DNA from 4 places in the Neptunomonas sp. XY-337 genome. Region 2 is predicted to be linked to each of the others. Evidence: predicted binding sites of a transcription regulator. Region 2 holds the regulator's gene; each other region holds the start of a gene.
The links. Region 2 encodes PhoB, which activates phosphate uptake and scavenging genes when phosphate is short. Its sites were predicted from a motif close to TGTCATANNNNTGTCANA; they were not measured.
Positions count from the first base shown of each region.

Region 1 (4,579 bases), on a different contig from region 2:
GCTGACAACAGACGAAGAGACCAACGAGACAACAGCAGGGAATTTATCCACAGATGGTGCGGCAAAGGCCGTCATAGCACAGTTGCGTTCGATGATGACGGGTGCTGTGGCTGGGGTAGATGGTTCAAACTCTTTGTCGAGTATCGGTATTCGTACCCAGTTGGATGGAACACTGGAGCTGACCGATGATTTCTCGAATGCAGTGAGCGATAACTTTGCTGTCCTACAGAATATTTTTGCACCGCAAACCTCCTCGTCTACCAATCAGGTGGATGTCACCATCGGTAATTACGCTGGGAACACTGTACCCGGCAGCTATACTGGCACAGTGACCGCGCCGCCAACGAAAGGCACCGTCAGGAGTGATATTCCCTTTGCTGCGTTTACGACAGGCGCTGGGGATAATACTTTCTCTATCGCGGTAGATGGCACGACGAGCGGCGTGCTTGAGTTGTCTGGTACGTTCAATACGGCAGAAGAGTTACGGGTTGAGCTACAGTCGTTGATTAACAATGATAAGGCGCTCAAAGATGCGGGTAACTTTGTTGATGTCGTCGTTGATGGCGGCCAGATACAGCTAGTCTCTCGTACTTATGGCAGTTCATCAAAAGTTGTCTTTGAAACAGCGGGTGCTGAGTTTGCCACTAATACCGGCCTCAGCGAGACTTCAAGTTCGGTCATTGGTAACGATGTGCAAGGCACAATTAATGGTGAGCCGGCATTCGGTGCCGGTGAAATCTTATTGGCAAAGATTGATAGCGACCCTTACGGGCTTAACTTTGCCGTGAAAGAGGGGATGACGGGGGATTTCTCATTTACATTCTCGCGCGGACTATCCAGTGAGCTCAATCGGCTGATCGACGGCTTCTTGGGTGATAACGGAGCCATCAATAGCCGCGAGGAGAACATCAACCGACAAATTAAAGGACTAGCAACCGATCAAGAGAACCTTGATCGACGTATGACGATCTACCAAACTCGTCTAACTCAACAATACCTAGCGATGGAACGGGTTGTTGCGAGTCTAAACACAACATCAGACTCGTTAAACGGCCTAACTGATCGATTACCTTTTACGGCGAAGTCCTCATAATCTTGAGAGCAACGCTACTTGGAGTAAAACATGTCTGTTAATTTAAGTGCCCTAAAACAATATCAGAACGTTGATGTGCGGGCGTCAGTCGAAACAGCTTCCCCTCATGAGCTGATTACCATGTTATTTGACGGTGCATTAACGGCGATGGCGAAGGCCAAGGGAGCGATAGAACGTGATGATATTAATGAGCGCACCACACATCTAAATAAAGCAAATGATATTGTTCTTGGCTTGAAAGACTTCCTGGATCATGAAAAGGGTGAGGACATTGCAGCCAACTTAGATCTGCTTTACGACTATGTTGTTCGCGCGTTGTTGCAGGCTAACCGTGATAATGATGCTGAGAAGGTTCAAGAAGCGATGGATCTTATTTTGCAGGTAAAATCCGGCTGGGTACAGATGGAAGTCCCTGAGTCCTAAGTCTTAAACCCACTATCAAGAACCCGAGCAGCGCCTCGGGTTTTTTGTTGGCTGTTGATAAGTATTAATGATGTGCCATTTTTTTGGCATAAAAGTTCCAAGTCTGCTTGTTAAATCACGTTTCTTTGCTAGTATGTCAAAAAAATGACGTGCGATAGAGTACGGAAATGGCAGCTAATTCACATGTTTTACTCGTAGATGACGAGGAGCAAAGGCGGCAAAACTTGGCCGCTGTATTTAGCTTTTTGGGCGTCTCTCACGAGGTCTCCAGTTTCGTTGACTGGTTTCAAACTTCTCAGCCGAACCCCTGCACTTTAGCCTTTATTGGTAAAAGTGCCCTACCGGTATCCCTCGATAAATTGGTGTCACGGTTTCGTGATCAGATGCCAGCAGTGCCTTTATGCCTGTTAGATGGCTGGGACGAGGCTGAGTTGCTCTCGGCTGCGGCAAACGCGCAAATTCTCAGCGTGCTCGAAGAGCCGCTTTCAGAGCGTGTGCTAGCAGAGCTACTTTCGCAAGCGGAGCGCTTTGGTGCTAGCCACCGTGCCTTGGAGGAACCTAGCTTCCCGCTTCTAGTGGGCGAGAGCGCTGCCATGAAGCATCTTAAGCTCGTTATGGGGCGTGTTGTCGAGCGGGACGCGAGTGTGCTGATCACCGGTGAGTCGGGTACGGGAAAAGAACTGGTTGCGCGTAGCTTACATGAACTATCGCCACGTAACGGTGAACCCTTTGTACCCGTTAATTGCGGTGCCATTCCTCCTGAACTTCTCGAGAGCGAGTTATTTGGCCATGAAAAGGGCGCTTTCACTGGCGCCGTCTCGGCTCGTGCTGGGCGTTTTGAGATGGCCAACAACGGCACGCTATTTTTAGATGAGATCGGTGATATGCCGATGGCGATGCAGGTTAAGCTGTTACGTGTGCTTCAGGAGCGCTGCTTTGAACGTGTGGGTGGTTCCAAAACGGTGCATGTGGATGTTCGTGTGATCGCGGCAACCCATAAAAATTTAGAGCAGATGATTGCAGAGGGTAAGTTCCGCGAGGACCTTTTCTATCGTCTCAATGTTTATCCCATAGAGACGCCACCGCTGCGCGAGCGGGAGGGTGACGTCGCACGGCTGACAGACTACCTCGCGAATCAGGCTCAGCAAGTGGGTCTAGGGCAGCTGATACTCTCGGGGCCAGCGCGTATGGCACTGGATCAATATGATTGGCCGGGAAATGTGCGTGAGCTTGCCAACCTTGTTGAACGTTTGGCGATTATGCACCCTGATGAGGAGGTAAACCTTTTAGACCTTCCGGATAAGTATCGTGCTGGTTTAGACCTTGGTGACTTTCCGATGAGCTCCAGCGTCGTTGCGGAGCCTCCAACGACTGAGCAACCCTATCTAAGTCGAAACGATTTGATGTTGCCGGAAGATGGGATTGACCTGAAAGCGCAGCTTGAGAGTATCGAGCAAGACTATATTCGGGTCGCTTTACAGCGCACTAATCAGGTTGTTGCCCGAGCGGCCAAGCTACTCGGCGTACGGCGCACAACATTAGTTGAGAAGATGAAAAAATATGGTATCCAGCGAGGCGATGATGAGTGAAGTTGAGGCGCTCAAACAAGCCCTAGCTGATAAAGATGTTGAGCTGACAGAGCTGCGAGATCAGCTTGCCGAGCAGAGCGCACTCGAGAGTATGTTTGCTAGGCGAATGGCCCAAGTGCTGAAGGTGATGCCTGCGGGTGTCATCGTTATTGGTAATCAAGGGCGAGTGGCGCTCGCGAACCCTGCTGCTGAAGCGCTACTGGGTAAGCCCTTGATTGGCGAGCTATGGATGCAGGTCATCAATCGCTCATTCGCGCCCAAGAATGATGATGGGCACGAGATCTCGCTGCGTGATGGTCGGCGAGTGAGCTTGCTGACATCTGCCATGCAGGATGAAGCTGGGCAGCTAGTACTGCTGACCGATCAAACTGAGACACGCTTATTGCAAGGCCGTCTGTCGCAGTATCAGCGATTATCGGAGATGGGGCGCATGATGGCATCGTTGGCCCACCAAATTCGCACGCCACTGGCGGCTGCAACACTCTATGCAAGCCACCTAGAGCGCGACGCGATTACAGATGCACAGCGTAAGAAGTTTGCCGCTAAAGTATCCTCACGCCTTGCGCACCTTGAGCAGCAAGTGCGAGACATGCTGGTCTTTGCGCGCGGCGAGATGCAGTTAGAGGACCGTATTAGTGTTGCTCAGCTATTGCGCTCTATTGATGAGATGTTGGATGTGCCACTTGCCGAGTTTGATGCCGACTGTGAGTTCGATGATCGAACTGAAAGTGCTTGGTTGCAGTGCAATCTGGAGATGTTGCTCGGCGCACTACTTAACTTGATCAACAACGCGCTACAGGCGTGCGGCAAAGGTGCAGAGCTGGTGATTTTGGCGGAAGTCTGTCAAGAGATGGTGTGCTTGCGTGTGGTCGATCATGGCCCAGGTATGACGCCTGAGCAATGCCAGAAAGCCACAGAACCTTTTGTCACGACCAAGTCCCACGGCACGGGGCTTGGCTTAGCCGTTGCCAATGTCGTTGCTCAAGCCCATAACGGCCGTTTCGAGCTCTCTTCGGTGGCAGGGGAAGGCACAATTGCAACGGTGTGTTTGCCACTTATTAGCGATTTAGAAAAGGAAAATGAATGATGTCTATCCGTGTCCTCGTGGTTGAAGACGATAGCGAACTACGTGAAGCGCTGGTGGATACCTTAGAGCTGTCTGGTATGTCGGTCAGTGAGGCTGAGCATGGTGAAGCCGCATGTGAAGCACTGGCGCGCGCCAGCTTTGATATCGTCATTACCGACGTCAACATGCCTGGTATGGATGGTCATGCCTTGCTAGGGGTTATTCGGCAAAAGTACCCGTTGCTGCCTGTTTTGTTGATGACGGCGTTTGGGCAAGTGAGTAAGGCGGTTGATGCCATTCGCAGTGGTGCGGCCGATTATCTGATGAAGCCTTTTGAGCCGGATGTCTTGATTGCAGCGGTCGAGCGCTTTGCGCGGGGCGAGGTAGCAGAACAGCAAGCTCCGGTTG
Region 1 covers NZ_SPLL01000003.1:311,647-316,225, reverse strand. Annotated here, with positions in the region: gene fliD (flagellar filament capping protein FliD) at 1-1,093, shown strand, start outside; gene fliS (flagellar export chaperone FliS) at 1,124-1,516, shown strand; gene E4L36_RS08595 (sigma-54 dependent transcriptional regulator) at 1,684-3,105, shown strand; gene E4L36_RS08590 (ATP-binding protein) at 3,077-4,192, shown strand; gene E4L36_RS08585 (sigma-54 dependent transcriptional regulator) at 4,192-4,579, shown strand, end outside.
Region 1: a site for PhoB is predicted at 1,590-1,607, ahead of E4L36_RS08595 (sigma-54 dependent transcriptional regulator). Genes of this name have one in related genera too.

Region 2 (4,579 bases):
CCTGCTGCGGTCATTGGTGCGACGTTGTACTGGAGCGAAGACCAAGCCCAGCGCGCAGGTTGCTAGTACCTAGCTCACCAGCGACTGCGGTGTCTTGGTGAGCATATCCCGGGAGAAGTGGCAGCAGAAGCTGCTACCAACCCCGGGTTGGCTTTCAATCTCTAAGCGAGCGCCGTGGCGCTGCAGCGCGTGCTTCACAATTGCGAGCCCCAAGCCCGTTCCACCTGTGGCAGAAGAGCGCCCTTCATCGACGCGATAAAAACGCTCAGTTAGACGCCCAAGGTGGATCGAATCGATACCAATACCATTATCGGTCACACATAAATGACCACCTTCAGTGTCTACTTCCCAAGTCACCTTGATATGGCCTTGAGCGGGCGTGTAGCGAACCGCGTTAAACACAAGGTTAGAGAAGGCGTTTTGCAGCTCTTGTGACTGCCCTAGCAGATCATAGTTGGGGTTGGCATCTAACTCTATATGATGCTCCTTATCGCCAGATAGTGCGATAGCATCAGCCTGAATGGAACGCAGCATCCCTTGAATATTGACAGGGTTTTCATCGGGAATGTGTTGGCTGGCTTCAAGCCGCGACAGTAGCAGCAGATCGGATACTAAGCTTTCCATACGAATGGCTTGGTTCTGCATCTGCGTGAGTGCGCGCTCCATGGGTTTGGGTAGTGGCTGGTCCAGAAAGGTTTCGAGGTAGCCGCGAATAACTGTAAGCGGTGTGCGCAGCTCGTGTGATGCATTAGCAACAAAGTCTTGTCGCGTCTGCTCAAGACGTATTAGTCGCGTAATATCACGGGCAACAATCAAACGATCACCCACACCAAACTCGGTGATCTGGTACTGTAAAACCGTATCGTTGTGCAGCGGGCTAGGTAACTGCAAAGGCTCTTCGTACTGCGCTTTGCGGTAATAGCGAATAAAGCGAGGGTCGCGCAGCAAGTTCATGAGAGGTTTGCCGCGATCGGCTGAGCTTTTCAAGCCGATCAGCCGCTCAGCTGCACGATTCCACCACTCTAAGTTATTTTGCTTATCAACAATAACGACCGCATCAGGGAGAGCAGAGGAGGACTGCTGGAAGCGGCTGATAACACTACGTAGATCTTTGCTCTTGTTGCGATGGCGCTTTTGCAAGCGTGCGAGATCGTCGAAGATATCGCCCCACTGGCCATGGCTTTCAGGCGGCAGTAAATCGGTGCTTAATAGCCATTTTTGCAGGCGGCGTGTTTGTCGTAGTTGCAGGTAGGCCCAGAGCGATAAACCCGCAACCAGTCCCCAACTTAAACTACCTAGCAGTAAGCCAATAAAAGCTGGCAGTGCGATAACAGCAAAGAGGCCGCTAACGCCAGCACGAGGCGATTTTTGCATAAACTGTTTAACCTAGATTGCGTGCAGCAGCGGTGCTATGCAACCTGCGTCGAGAAGCGGTAGCCCGTGCCGCGCACTGTTTGTACCAAATGGTCGTGCTGACTACCCAGCGCTTTGCGCAAGCGTCGGATATGCACATCCACAGTGCGTTCTTCAACGTAAACATTGCCACCCCAAACCATATCGAGCAACTGCCCACGGGAGTATGCGCGGTCTTGGTGGGTCATGAAGAACTGTAACAAACGAAACTCGGTTGGGCCAAGTTCTATTGGCTTGTCATTGGCGGTCACGCGGTGTGAAATTGGATCGAGTGTTAACCCTTCAACTGTAACGGGTTCTTCGATCCCTTTAGGCGTCGCTCGGCGAAGCACTGCTTTGAGGCGTGCAACGAGTTCGCGTGGTGAAAAAGGCTTGGTGATGTAGTCATCAACACCGGCTTCAAGGCCTTTTACCTTATGCTCCTCTTCCGTTTTAGCCGTGAGCATAATAATCGGCACATCAGCGGTGGTTTCATCTTTACGCAGGCGGCGTGCCAACTCAATGCCACTCATGTTTGGCATCATCCAATCGAGCAGAATCATATCTGGCTTTTGATCAACAACTAACGCATGTGCTTCTTGAGCATTATCTGCCTCGATGCACTCGTAGCCTGCCATCTCCAGAGCTACTGCAATCATTTCCCTGATAGGAGCTTCGTCATCAACGATCAGCACTTTCTTGCTTGCCGACATGGGTAAACCGCCTCTTACGCTTAAAATAAGACGGGAGTATTACAATGTTTTATTGTGACACTATTGTTACATGCTAGAACAATTCACTAAAGATAGTGAAGAAAAATGCCAACAAAGACCGACAACCCCGCGTAGTGGTTATTCAAAAAGGCACGAAAACAAGGGGCTCGCTCGCGATCTTTGATCAGCCGCATCTGGTAAACAAAGCAACCGACAGCCCCCAGTAGGCCGAGATAGTAAAAGCCACCGAGCTGAGCCAGAAAGCCCGCTACTACAAGGAGGATAAGGGTGAGTATCAGCAGTATCGCGATAATGAGTTTATCGTATTGGCCAAACAGAATAGCGGTCGATTTGATACCAATCTTGAGGTCATCATCTCGGTCAACCATGGCGTACATGGTGTCGTAAGCCACGGTCCAGAGTAGCTTGGCACTGTAGATCACCCATGCGATCAGCGGAATCTGTTCGCCAACAGCGGTAAATGCCATGGGGATCGCCCACCCAAACGCTGCGCCGAGAACCACTTGCGGTAGGTGGGTATAACGTTTCATAAAAGGGTAGAGTGATGCGAGAAACAGACCACCAAATGACATAAGAATCGTCATCGTATTGGTTAGCAGCACTAAGCCAAATGCAACAAGCATGAGCGCAGCAAACAGTAATAGTGCTTCTTTGGCGGTGATTTTTCCCGTCGCTAAGGGGCGTTGAGCGGTGCGCTTTACATGCCCATCAACTTTCCGATCTGCAAAGTCGTTGATAACACAGCCAGCGGAGCGCGTCAGAAAAACGCCCAATGTAAAGACAGCAATGAGCTTGAGGTCGGGAATGCCTTCAGATGCGATCCATAGTGCCCACAAGGTTGGCCATAACAGCAGGTAGCTGCCGATAGGCCGGTTGAAACGCGTCAAATTGACATAGACATCCAACCGCTCGCGTAAGCTCATGGGCTTAAATAGGGGGGCACCGGGCATAACAATCCTTTTATATCATCACCCGTCACCTTTGAAAGTCACCGTGACGGTATGCTAATGGAATTCAACCCCGTTTGAGATCAGGGCTAGCTCGTTGTGGGCTGATAGTTTACCTGCTCTAGTGCCGGTAAAAAAACCTCACATACGAGTAGGGGTTTATTGGATAGATAAAACTGGGAGCGCCGTGCCCATAGCGTTTGCTCGCTGGTGATATCGAACCGGCTGACTTCGAGGGGGCCGCGGCGCATGGTTCGGTCATTAAAGAGCACACTGCCTAGCGACCGGTTACCGACGTGGTGGAGCTGTCGCTCGCGACCTGTCAGCGTTGCCGCAGGAATAATTGAGCGTGCGTAAACCCACGGCTCCTGATTGCCCAGTAAGTGGACTTCACGAATGAGTGCGAGCTGGCGTGGTGGCATTCCCAATATCTGTGCTTCCGAGCGGTTCGGGCGTCCCCAGCCTTGTGCAATCACTTCAACGCTAAAATGACCTTGGCTGGCATTTATCAGGTGCTGTGTCAGTGAGCCGCGGTCAGTTAACCAGCGCTGCCAGTGGTAGGGCGCATGGAGTGCGGACAAGCGGCGCAAATGATACCAGCGGGCATCAAAACTGGCGTGAATAAGAGAGTGGCGGACGGGCACAAACAATTCCTTTATAAGCTCGGCAGGTATTCTACTCCTTTCCCATGCAGCACGTCACCGCTGGCCTTACGAAAGCGTGCGCTTGGTCACTTTCGATTAGCGCCACAATGAATTAGGATGCGGCCATGAAAATATGTTCAGAACAAGACAAAGTAGCAGCGGCTACATTAACGCGTGCATGGGTTGAAACGATGGTGGTGGGGCTGAACTTATGCCCGTTTGCCGCGCCCGTCGTTAAGCAAGATTCATTGCGTTACAGCGTTACTGACGCCGCAACCGATGAGGCCGTCGCAGCGGGCTTTTTAGATGAGTTAGACCTCATTCAGCGTAGCGATGAAAAAAGCGTGGCAACAACACTCTATATATTTCCCAACGCAACCGCTGACTTTTACGACTATCTCGATCTGTTACACACCTGCGAGCGGTTACTCGATCAAGCGGGAATGAGTGAGCAGTTTCAGGTCGCTAGCTTTCACCCGGGTTATCTGTTTGCGGGTGTGGATCAAGATGACTTAAGCCATTGGACTAACCGCTCTCCCTTTCCAATGTTGCACATCATTCGTGAAAACCAGATGAGCAGAGTCTTGGCCCACTACAAGGACCCTGATGCGATCCCTGAGCGGAATATTGCCTTGATGCATGAGCTGGGCAAAGCGGGACTGATCGAGAGATTCCCGCCGTTAGCCGACTATTGGGATACGCACGCGCGTTAGGCAGCAACCACGCAGTTACGGCTGCGCTTTTTCGCTTTATAGAGCGCAGTGTCGGCGTGCTCTACCAGTTGGTGCGGGCTGTTTTCGGCACTGGGCACTAAGGTTTCCAAGCCTTGGCTGGCGGTCACCACCAGGCCGGCTGATGAGCG
Region 2 covers NZ_SPLL01000004.1:365,073-369,651, forward strand. Annotated here, with positions in the region: gene cysZ (sulfate transporter CysZ) at 1-66, shown strand, start outside; gene phoR (phosphate regulon sensor histidine kinase PhoR) at 70-1,374, opposite strand; gene phoB (phosphate regulon transcriptional regulator PhoB) at 1,410-2,105, opposite strand; gene ubiA (4-hydroxybenzoate octaprenyltransferase) at 2,192-3,049, opposite strand; gene E4L36_RS11715 (chorismate lyase) at 3,163-3,717, opposite strand; gene E4L36_RS11720 (DUF1415 domain-containing protein) at 3,843-4,430, shown strand; gene E4L36_RS11725 (diguanylate cyclase) at 4,427-4,579, opposite strand, start outside.

Region 3 (4,579 bases), on a different contig from region 2:
ATAAACAGCGCGTTTTAAACCGCGCTTCACCTGTGTCTGGGGCTGCATAGTTCCACTCTCAGCTTTGTCGTTATCGGTTGGAACAGCGTATAGTGGTCAGTGGTATCTAAGAAGATCCAATTCTAAGATAAAAATAAGAACCACTTTGTGAGATCAACGCTGTGCTCTTCCAACCCTTGCTGTCGAAAACCTTTGATTCACGTACCCCAAAATATGAGCAGCTCTACGAGTTGCTGCGCGAGGCCATATTAGATGGCCGCATCTCAGCAGGCGATAAACTACCCGCGACTCGGGATCTGAGCCAGCAGTTGGGTATTGGACGTAACGCAGTGATTACCGCATTTGAGATGCTGGTGGCGGAGGGCTTTTTAGAAACACGCCACGGAGCGGGTACGTTCGTGGCTCACCTTGAAGGGTTAATTCCGGTGTTGCGCCGGGGCGAAACCAGCACGACAGTGGTGAAAACTAATAGCCTTTCCGATGCGATGGGGCGTATTGATGCTTTTGCGGCCGCACAAAGTGATCACCGTAGCGGCACTATTATGTTGCCAGCCAACCCACCCACAGCGCTTTTTCCCCACAAAGCGTGGCAGCGCTGTACGCAACAGGCAGCACGTCAACACGACTATGATCGTGCCGATTTAATGGGTGATCAGTTGTTGCGTCAGGAGCTTGCAGACTACCTATCATTGACTCGGGGCATTCGCTGCAGCGCGGAGCAGGTCATGCTGACCTCAGGTTCGTTGCATGGTATCGCAATGGCGTTGCAGGTTTTGGTGAATCCGCGGGAGCGCGTTTTACTCGAAGATCGGGGCTATCCGGGCATCGATGGTGCCCTAACCGGCATCGGCGCATCGCCGCAGATAATGCCTTGCGATGACCATGGCGTGCTAACCGATCATCTGGCAGCTTACACAGCCCGCGTTATGGTGATAACACCAAGCCGTTGTTTTCCTATGGGTGGCACGCTATCGCTGGAGCGGCGTATTGCATTGCTAGACTGGCTATATCAGGCTGATCGCTGGCTAATTGAAGATGACTACGATAGCGAGTTTATCTTTTCAGGCCACAGCATTGCCGCGCTTCAGAGCATGGATCGTTCTGGGCGCGTGATCTATACCGGTACCTTTAGCCGAACACTGTTTCCAAGCATTCGAACGGGCTATCTGGTGCTACCCGAAGCGTTGGTTGAGGTGTTCAATACCTATCGGCGCTACACCGAAGGCGGCATGCCAACACTACAGCAACACGCGATGGGGTTATTTATGCAGCAGGGCCATTATGCACGCCATCTGCGCCGAATGCGTAAACGTTATCAAACGAAAAAGGCCCAACTGTTGAGCTTTATGGCACAGCACTTCCCCAACTTAAAGCCCCTTGAAACCACGGGGGGGATGCATCTGGTGTTTCGTTTCGAAGGCGATGATATTGCAATCGCTGCGGCGCTGAACCGTGCGGGAATTGGTGCACGGGCGCTATCAAGCTACGAGCGCGCGCCGTTGGCAGATAAAGGTATCATTCTTGGTTATGCAGCACTTGAAGATGAGCATCTGGTGCGGTTGCAGCATGCGCTTAACGGGTGCTTGGCGCAAAAGAGGGGTTAGGTGAGCTAGCTGTTTGCTGGCGGGCAACCTTTAACGGCACGATGCGCTTGGCGGTATCATAGCCTGCTTTGAACAGTGCATTTTTTTGCTCGGGTGTGATATTGAACTCAACAGGTGAGATACTGCCGGTGTGAACCACGATGGTTTGCTGCCAAAAGGTTTCGCTAATGTACTCCTGAGACATGGTTGTCATAAAGGTGCGTATGAGTAGGCTAAGGTGCGACACCAACGGAATGAGTGGCGGCTTTGCGTCTCGTGGCGCGTGCTGAACACAGCTGAGACGAAACACTAATATCGGCGTGCCATTACCTGCCCAGTCTCGTTGCAGTGCTTCCTCAGATAAGATACTGCCATCCACCAAGAGCTGCTGTTTGTACTCCTTAAAGCTAAACAGCAGCGGAATCGACATCGAGAAGCGCACCGCTAACGATACTTTCATATCAGGCGAGTTCGCCCGGTTAAAGACCACTGGCTTACTGGCGCGTAGATCAGTTGCCACCACATGAAAATCACCGGATAGCTGGGAAAAGGTTTTGCCATCCAGCTTTTCATCGAGCCACTGTTCAAAAAGATCCCCAGAAGATAGCCCGCCCGTGCGTAACAAGCGGAAAAAGCCTTGGCCTAAGAATTGGCGAAAGTCGGTCTCTTCGGCAATAACGCGCAACTGCTCTAGTGAGTAACCCGCACAAAAGAGGGCGCCCACCACGGAGCCACCAGATACCCCCACCAGCGCTGGGAAACGGTAATCGAGCTCTTCGAGTGCGTTCAAAATACCAATATGGGCTGACAAACGGCTGCCGCCACCGGCAAGCACGGGCACGAGACTAAGGTGGTTATGAGGGCGATTGGCGGGCGTATCACCACGAAAGACGGAATCTGACACAAGCGGCCTCCAGCAATGGGGCTGGCTACAGATGTTTAAATTATAGCCAAAGTTGTTCGCAAGCTCAGCTTATACCAAAGAGTGTCATATGAACGTCACACAAAGTGGCTAGTTTATGGTGCCTCGTTTACTATTAATCAAATACTTACCAGCAACGACTCTGACCGCTTCATGACCTCTGCGACTGCCTCTGCCACCCATATCATGCGCTGCTTACGAGATGAAATCCGTAACGGGCATTTACAACCCGAAGACAAACTAGGCTCTGAGCGTATTCTTAGCGAGCGCTTTTCGACATCTCGGGTGACTATTCGTGAGGCTCTGAAAAAGCTAGAGTCTGAGGGCGTGGTGTATCGCTCTAACCGACGTGGCTGGTTTGTCACCTCGCCACGTGTTAAGTACGACCCAAGTTGTCCGGGCTTCTTTATGGACTATGTGGCGGAGCAGGGCTTTATACCTTTTAGCCGCATGCTATCGAGCGAACTTGTCCCTGCAGATAGCTACCTCAGTGAGCTATTCGAGATACCCGAAGGCAGCGACGTGGCCTGCATTGAGCGGGTGCGTGGAGCCGACAACCGTGCCGTCTATGTTGAGCGTATCTTCTTAAACCGCGACCTCCTTCCCGAGATTGAGCAACACGACTTAACCCTATCGGTGAGTAAAGTTGTGAAAGGGGAGTATGGCCAAGAGTATGCTGCGAACGATTTAGACATTCGCGCCGCGACGCTATCTTCCCATCAGGCGGCCACGTTAAGTGCACCGGCTAACTTCACCTGCTTGAATATCCGACGCATCGTGCGTAATGCACAAGGGCGTGTCTTTGAGGTGGATTTTGAAGCGTGGCGGCACGATACCGTTGAGCTTAGTTTATCCGTGATTGACACACCTTAACGCGCGGCAGCGATCGATTCGTTTTATCGCTGCAAACAATCTTTCGTAAATCTGTCACATCTTTGTAAAAAACTGGCGCTAATCTTTTTCCTCATCTGGTCTATACCAGTTAATCATTGAGGATATGAGAGATGACTAACAAAGCGACGTTTACCAAACTGGCACTGGCGACTTTGATGTCGGCAACTGCTTTGTCTGCACATGCAGGTTCTGAGTTAACCGTTTACACAGCGTTGGAAGCGGAAGATCTAAAGCGTTACGCCGCAGCGTTTAACAAGAAGCACCCTGATATCAAAATCAACTGGGTTCGCGACTCCACAGGTATCGTGACCGCAAAACTGTTGGCTGAAAAAGAAAACCCACAAGCTGACGCTGTTTGGGGTTTGGCAGCGACCTCTTTGCTGGTGCTGAAAGGCGAGCAAATGCTTCAGCCATACAAGCCAGCAGGTGTCGAAAAACTGTCTAAGAAATTCTACGACCAAGATGCAACACCGTCTTGGGTCGGTATGGACGCATGGATGGCTGCGGTTTGTTTTAACACCGTTGAAGCGAAAAAGCACAACCTGCCTAAGCCTACGTCTTGGGAAGATCTAACGAAGCCGGTTTACCAAGGCCATATCGTAATGCCTAACCCTAACTCATCAGGTACGGGTTTCTTAGACGTATCCTCATGGTTGCAAATGTTCGGTGAAGAGAACGGCTGGCAATATATGGACCGTCTGCACAATAACATCGCACGTTACACGCACTCCGGTTCCAAGCCTTGTAAATTGGCGGCGGCTGGTGAAGCGCCCATCGGTATCTCTTTTGCATTCCGTGGTGCGAAGCTGAAGAAAAAAGGCGCGCCGTTAGATCTTGTCTTCCCTAAAGAGGGCCTAGGCTGGGATATGGAAGCCAGCGCAATTGTTAAAGGTACAGATAATCTGGATGCGGCTAAGAAGCTGATGGATTTCTCTATCTCTGAAGAAGCTAACCGCCTATATAACAAAGGTTACGCAGTTGTTGCGATGCCGGGTATCGCTAAGCCAGTACAGTACTTCCCAGAGAATGCTGCTGAGCTGATGATCGACAACAACTTCGAGTGGGCTGCGAGCAGCCGCTCCGAGATCTTGAAGCAGTGGCAAACGCGTTACGACAGCAAGTCTGACCCGAAATAGATACTGGGCTTTTTGATGTAAAGCCCTCGTCATGAGGGCTTTCT
Region 3 covers NZ_SPLL01000001.1:286,922-291,500, reverse strand. Annotated here, with positions in the region: gene E4L36_RS01610 (pyridoxamine 5'-phosphate oxidase family protein) at 1-48, opposite strand, end outside; gene E4L36_RS01605 (PLP-dependent aminotransferase family protein) at 162-1,604, shown strand; gene E4L36_RS01600 (patatin-like phospholipase family protein) at 1,573-2,487, opposite strand; gene E4L36_RS01595 (UTRA domain-containing protein) at 2,659-3,378, shown strand; gene E4L36_RS01590 (putative 2-aminoethylphosphonate ABC transporter substrate-binding protein) at 3,510-4,535, shown strand.
Region 3: a site for PhoB is predicted at 2,570-2,587, ahead of E4L36_RS01595 (UTRA domain-containing protein). Genes of this name have one in related genera too.

Region 4 (4,579 bases), on a different contig from region 2:
TAGCGCTAATGCCGCCAGTTCAGGATCGTAAACAGACCCTTCATTCATGACGCGATCAACCGCTAACGGCAGTTGCGCTTGGATCTGGGCAACTGTGAGTTCTGCAAGTTTGGTATCTCCGCGGCGCTGCTTGCGCATCAACGCGTGTGCGTTATCGATCGCCTGCTCGCCCCCTTTTACGGCAACATACATCTCAGCGGCCTCCCATGTTGATATCGATCTGAGTCGAGCGTGGCACCGCTACGAGCGTGTCGGTGCTACAGAAGATGCAGTCGATGCCCATCGGAAAGCGCTGGCGGCTGGCGATAAGTTGCTCAACACATGTTGAGCTCAACCCACCGATGCGCAACTGGCGCTCAGTTTCGATGCCCGGCCCTGTGAGCGTCCAGTGCGGCTCGCTGCTAATCGCGGGGACTTGCACAATCAGTGTTGTGCTGCGATCTGGCTGCTCGGCGCTGCCCATATTCAGCAGGGTAATATCAGGAACATCACTGGCATCACACAATGCGAAAGCTGCGCTCTGTGGGCTATCCACCTGGGGGCTTTGGCAATGAAAGCGCAGGTTAGACGCGATCGCGGCGTCAGCGGCCAAGCGTTCACTTAACCAGACCGGTGTATCAGCATCCAGCAGAGCTAACGCCACCTGCCAACTGATAGCATTTAACGCGCCCGGCCCCTCAGCTATCAGATTTGGCTGCTGCAGCTTGCCCGGCTCACTCATAGCGGTGAGCAGAGCACGAAACACCTGCTGGCCATCGTGCACGGCATCATTAAAACCTGCGACGAGTAACTCGCTTGAGACGCTCATTCATCCTCTCCTCGAACTAGCGTAAAGAAGTCCACCTTGGTTTGGCTGGCATCAGCGGCACGCGCCTCTGCAGCGGCCTGTAGGCTGGCTTCCAGTGGCGCAACCAACTGCTGTTGAAGCTGCTGGTCTGTGTCCTCTTGCAACAGCGCATCTGCCAAAGCCACGGTGAGCGCTTTGCATTTATCGCGGCCCGCAACATAACTAACGCCCAACGTGCCGCTGGTTAGCCGTATAGCACAGCGTGTAATTGTCATCTCCGCCATATTGAACGGCTGACCACTGCCACCCACACGGGCGCGCACCATCGTCAGGCCGATCTCCGGCGGGCGGATCAGTTGATAATCGGGGGTTAAGTCCAACGCCGCCCACTGCTGTTGTAGCTGCTCAGCAGGCGCTTTAGCTAATACACCCAGCCAATGCTGACGTGCGAGCTGGGATGCGGTTAGCGTGGTTTGATTGGCAGCACTCATGCTGAAATCCCATCCTGTTTTGTCATTCGATGAGCAGCATTGTGGCGAGTGATTGCGCGAGAAAAAATGGAGCATATCTTCACGCATTGATAAGAAATTCTAATGCGCTAGCGAACGCGTTGCATGGTGGTGATTGACACGCTGAAAACCAGCAAAGTACGCCTAAAACTAAAAAAACCCGGCTTTCATGCAACCATCTGCAACATATCTGTCATCTTTCTTTGCTATCAAGGGCGTTCGGCTGCGCTGAGCCAAGGTCCAGCATTAGCAACATCGCTTTGTTTACCTCAGATTTTCTAACCCATACGAGCGCACTATGTCTCCACGTCGTAAACCTCTCCCCCCGTTAAATGCACTGAAAGCATTTGAGGCTGCCGCACGGCTGCGCAGCCTAACCCGAGCCGCAGAGGAGCTACATGTCACGCAGGGAGCGATCAGCCAGCAGGTGAAGCTACTCGAGGAGTATCTCGGTACTCAGCTGTTCATCCGTAAGCCGCGCAAGCTGGAGCTCACAGATAGCGCGCAGGCGTACCTGCCCATCTTGACTGAGGCGTTCAGCAGCCTGCTAGCCAGCACCCACGATCTATTTGGCAAGGATCAGCGCGCTCGGCTGACAATTAAATGTGGCACCAGCTTTATGCAGCGCTGGCTTGTACCGCGCTTAAACGATTTCTACGCGCAACACCCTGATTTACAGGTCCGGTTGATCTCATCGGTGTGGCCATCGCAAACCGAAGTGGAGGCGGCGGATCTGGAGATCTCTAACGGCTTTGGTGACTGGACCGGTATGCGTGTAGAGCGCCTCACTAATGAGTATTGGCAAGTGGTGGCCAGCCCAACGTTCTTGGCACATCATCCCGTCACGGAGGATCCTTTTGAGATTGCGGAGTGCCCGCTTATCAGCACTATGGGAGATCGTGAAAACTGGCAGCAATGGTTTCGCAAGCAGGGCATACATAATGCAGTGCCGCAGCCTATTTTAGAGAGCGATACCAGCACGATTGCTATCGATGCGGCCTGCAATGGGGTCGGCCTTTTGTTGGCCCGTAGTTTTGTTGTGGATGCGCAAATTAAGCGCGGAGAGTTGGTGGCAGCACATCCCTTTACGCTGCCATCAACAGGCGCTCATTATCTGGTGCTGCCCAACAAACCTATCGCCACAAAAGTCGCTGCGTTTTGCAGCTGGATTAAACAGCGCCTCGATAGCGAAGGCCACCTATGCCGCATTAGCTAAGTGGCATAAAAAAGCCCTGCGATGCAGGGCTTTAGTGGTCTCTATCTTGCTGGGTTACTTGATCGCGCAATCGCCTTCAAAGACCCATTCGCTGTGGCTAGAGTAGCTCGTTAGATCAATTTGGTAGTAGTTACGCGCCCGCAGGTAACGGCCATAGCCGCGATTACGGATCTTGGTGCTTTGGCTTCCCTCATAGAAGCGCCAGCTCGCACGGTAGCGGTGCGGCGTGCTAGATAACACGGGATAGTAACGGCTGGCTGCCGATAGATAGCGTTGGCTATTCACGCTACGAATCCGCACATAACGGCTGCCATAACGCTCCAGTTGCCACTCGGTACGCTTGGTTTTTTTAGCACTCAAAGCAACATAGTAACCGTTGTAATCCTCCAGATACTTGTTGGAGTACAGGTCTTTCAAGTAGCAGGCTTTTGTCTCTACCACGGTAGGCTTCACTGTGACTGTATGCTGAGCAGCATGAGCCAGTGTAATGACCAGTTGCTCTCCCTGCTGCTGGTAGCTGCTTGCACCTAATACGGTGACCGGCGCAGATGAAGCGAGTGTGACAACCACATCGCCTTGGCCTTGCAGGGTAAACGCAAGCTGCTGCCCATCGCCGGTTACGTCAATCAGCTCAGCGCGAGTCGGCAGGTCAGTGATGCGTGTCACAGCGCTAGGCTGGCCACCTGTTTTTATCTCAAATGTGCCACCTTGGCGCGGTACAAAGACCTCATTGCCGTTATAGGCATACCAGTTGGCAACCGCTGCAATCTGCGTATCGGCTGTCAGTTTCAACGCAAAGTGTCCGATATCGTTACCCGCAACGCTGACACGCCAGCCATCGGCGGTTTTTTCGCTATCTAAGCGCGTATTCGCGAACTGCTCCAGGCGCTGATAGAGACCCTCACCGGTAATAAACTCGGTACCTTGCTCGGCCGCATAGGCAACCACATCACGTAACGTATTGGTGCCATACAGATCAGCAGAGTTGGTCACGGCATAATCGTGCCATAGCCAATTAGCGATAGGCGCAGAGCCGTAACGCGTTAGCGCGTCAAACTCTTGCTTCCACGTTGCTAAGGCCTGTGCAGGGGTCTGATTCAAGTATTGAATGAGGGTGTAGTCCGGCGACATATTCAAGCTGAAGTAGAGACTGGTATCTTTATCTGTCAGTTTACCAAAGGCGCCACGGTAGCCAGAGCCGATATCGCCAGTGCGGCCGGAGATATATTTGTAGTGCTTTTTCATCTCGGTGCGCACGCGCTCATCTTCGGGATTACCCGGTACCGCAGCACCTATAACCGGTAGCTGCAGGTTATCGCGCAGCACCTGTGCACTGTCTTTAAACTCAAAGACTAGCTCCTCATCAGTGAGCTCTGTTGTGTGGTGCGGATGGGTGTAGGAGTGGCTACCAATGCCATTACCAAGATCAGCATACGCTTGGAATAGCGGTGCAGAAATGCTCCAGTCCGTGTACTCACCTGCTGCCGGGTTGTTACCAATATTTAGGTAGAACGAGCCAACAAAATCATAATCTTTCTGCCACGTTGTCACGATATCCAGTAACGGAATATCGGTGTTGTGTAACGTGTTGGCAAACATCGATTGGTCCATATCGTTACGCGCATAAAAGAGGCTGTCGGCACGTGTCATCTGTAAGCCAACGGCTTCTTGCGAGCCATACGTCGCCCACTGGAGCGCACGCCACAACAGATTGTTATCCATCATGACTTGCTCATTGGAGAAGTGCACAACACGATAGTCGCCATGATCGAGAGCCCAACCGCCGGTCACCATGCTGCCGTTTGCTGCAACGCTAACAAGATCATGCGCATGGGTGGTGAGTGGCTGATAGCTGTTGAACCAGAGTTGGCCATAATCCACAACCGCTTGGTTTGTGCCGTACTGATCAATCACCGGGTGCGGTGCCGACGAGGTGGTCACGCTCGCTGCCACTCCGCCAAAATACTGGGAATAGCTCAGCTGCAGCAGGTTTTCAGTGGCACGATAAGGGTTGCCCGCCAGGACAGTGCCGTCGGCATCATTGGTTAAGAAGTTTCCGGCGGTGAT
Region 4 covers NZ_SPLL01000008.1:103,288-107,866, forward strand. Annotated here, with positions in the region: gene E4L36_RS16560 (carbon-phosphorus lyase complex subunit PhnI) at 1-192, opposite strand, end outside; gene phnH (phosphonate C-P lyase system protein PhnH) at 194-808, opposite strand; gene phnG (phosphonate C-P lyase system protein PhnG) at 805-1,278, opposite strand; gene E4L36_RS16575 (LysR substrate-binding domain-containing protein) at 1,595-2,512, shown strand; gene E4L36_RS16580 (polysaccharide deacetylase family protein) at 2,567-4,579, opposite strand, start outside.
Region 4: a site for PhoB is predicted at 1,477-1,494, ahead of phnG (phosphonate C-P lyase system protein PhnG). Genes of this name have one in related genera too.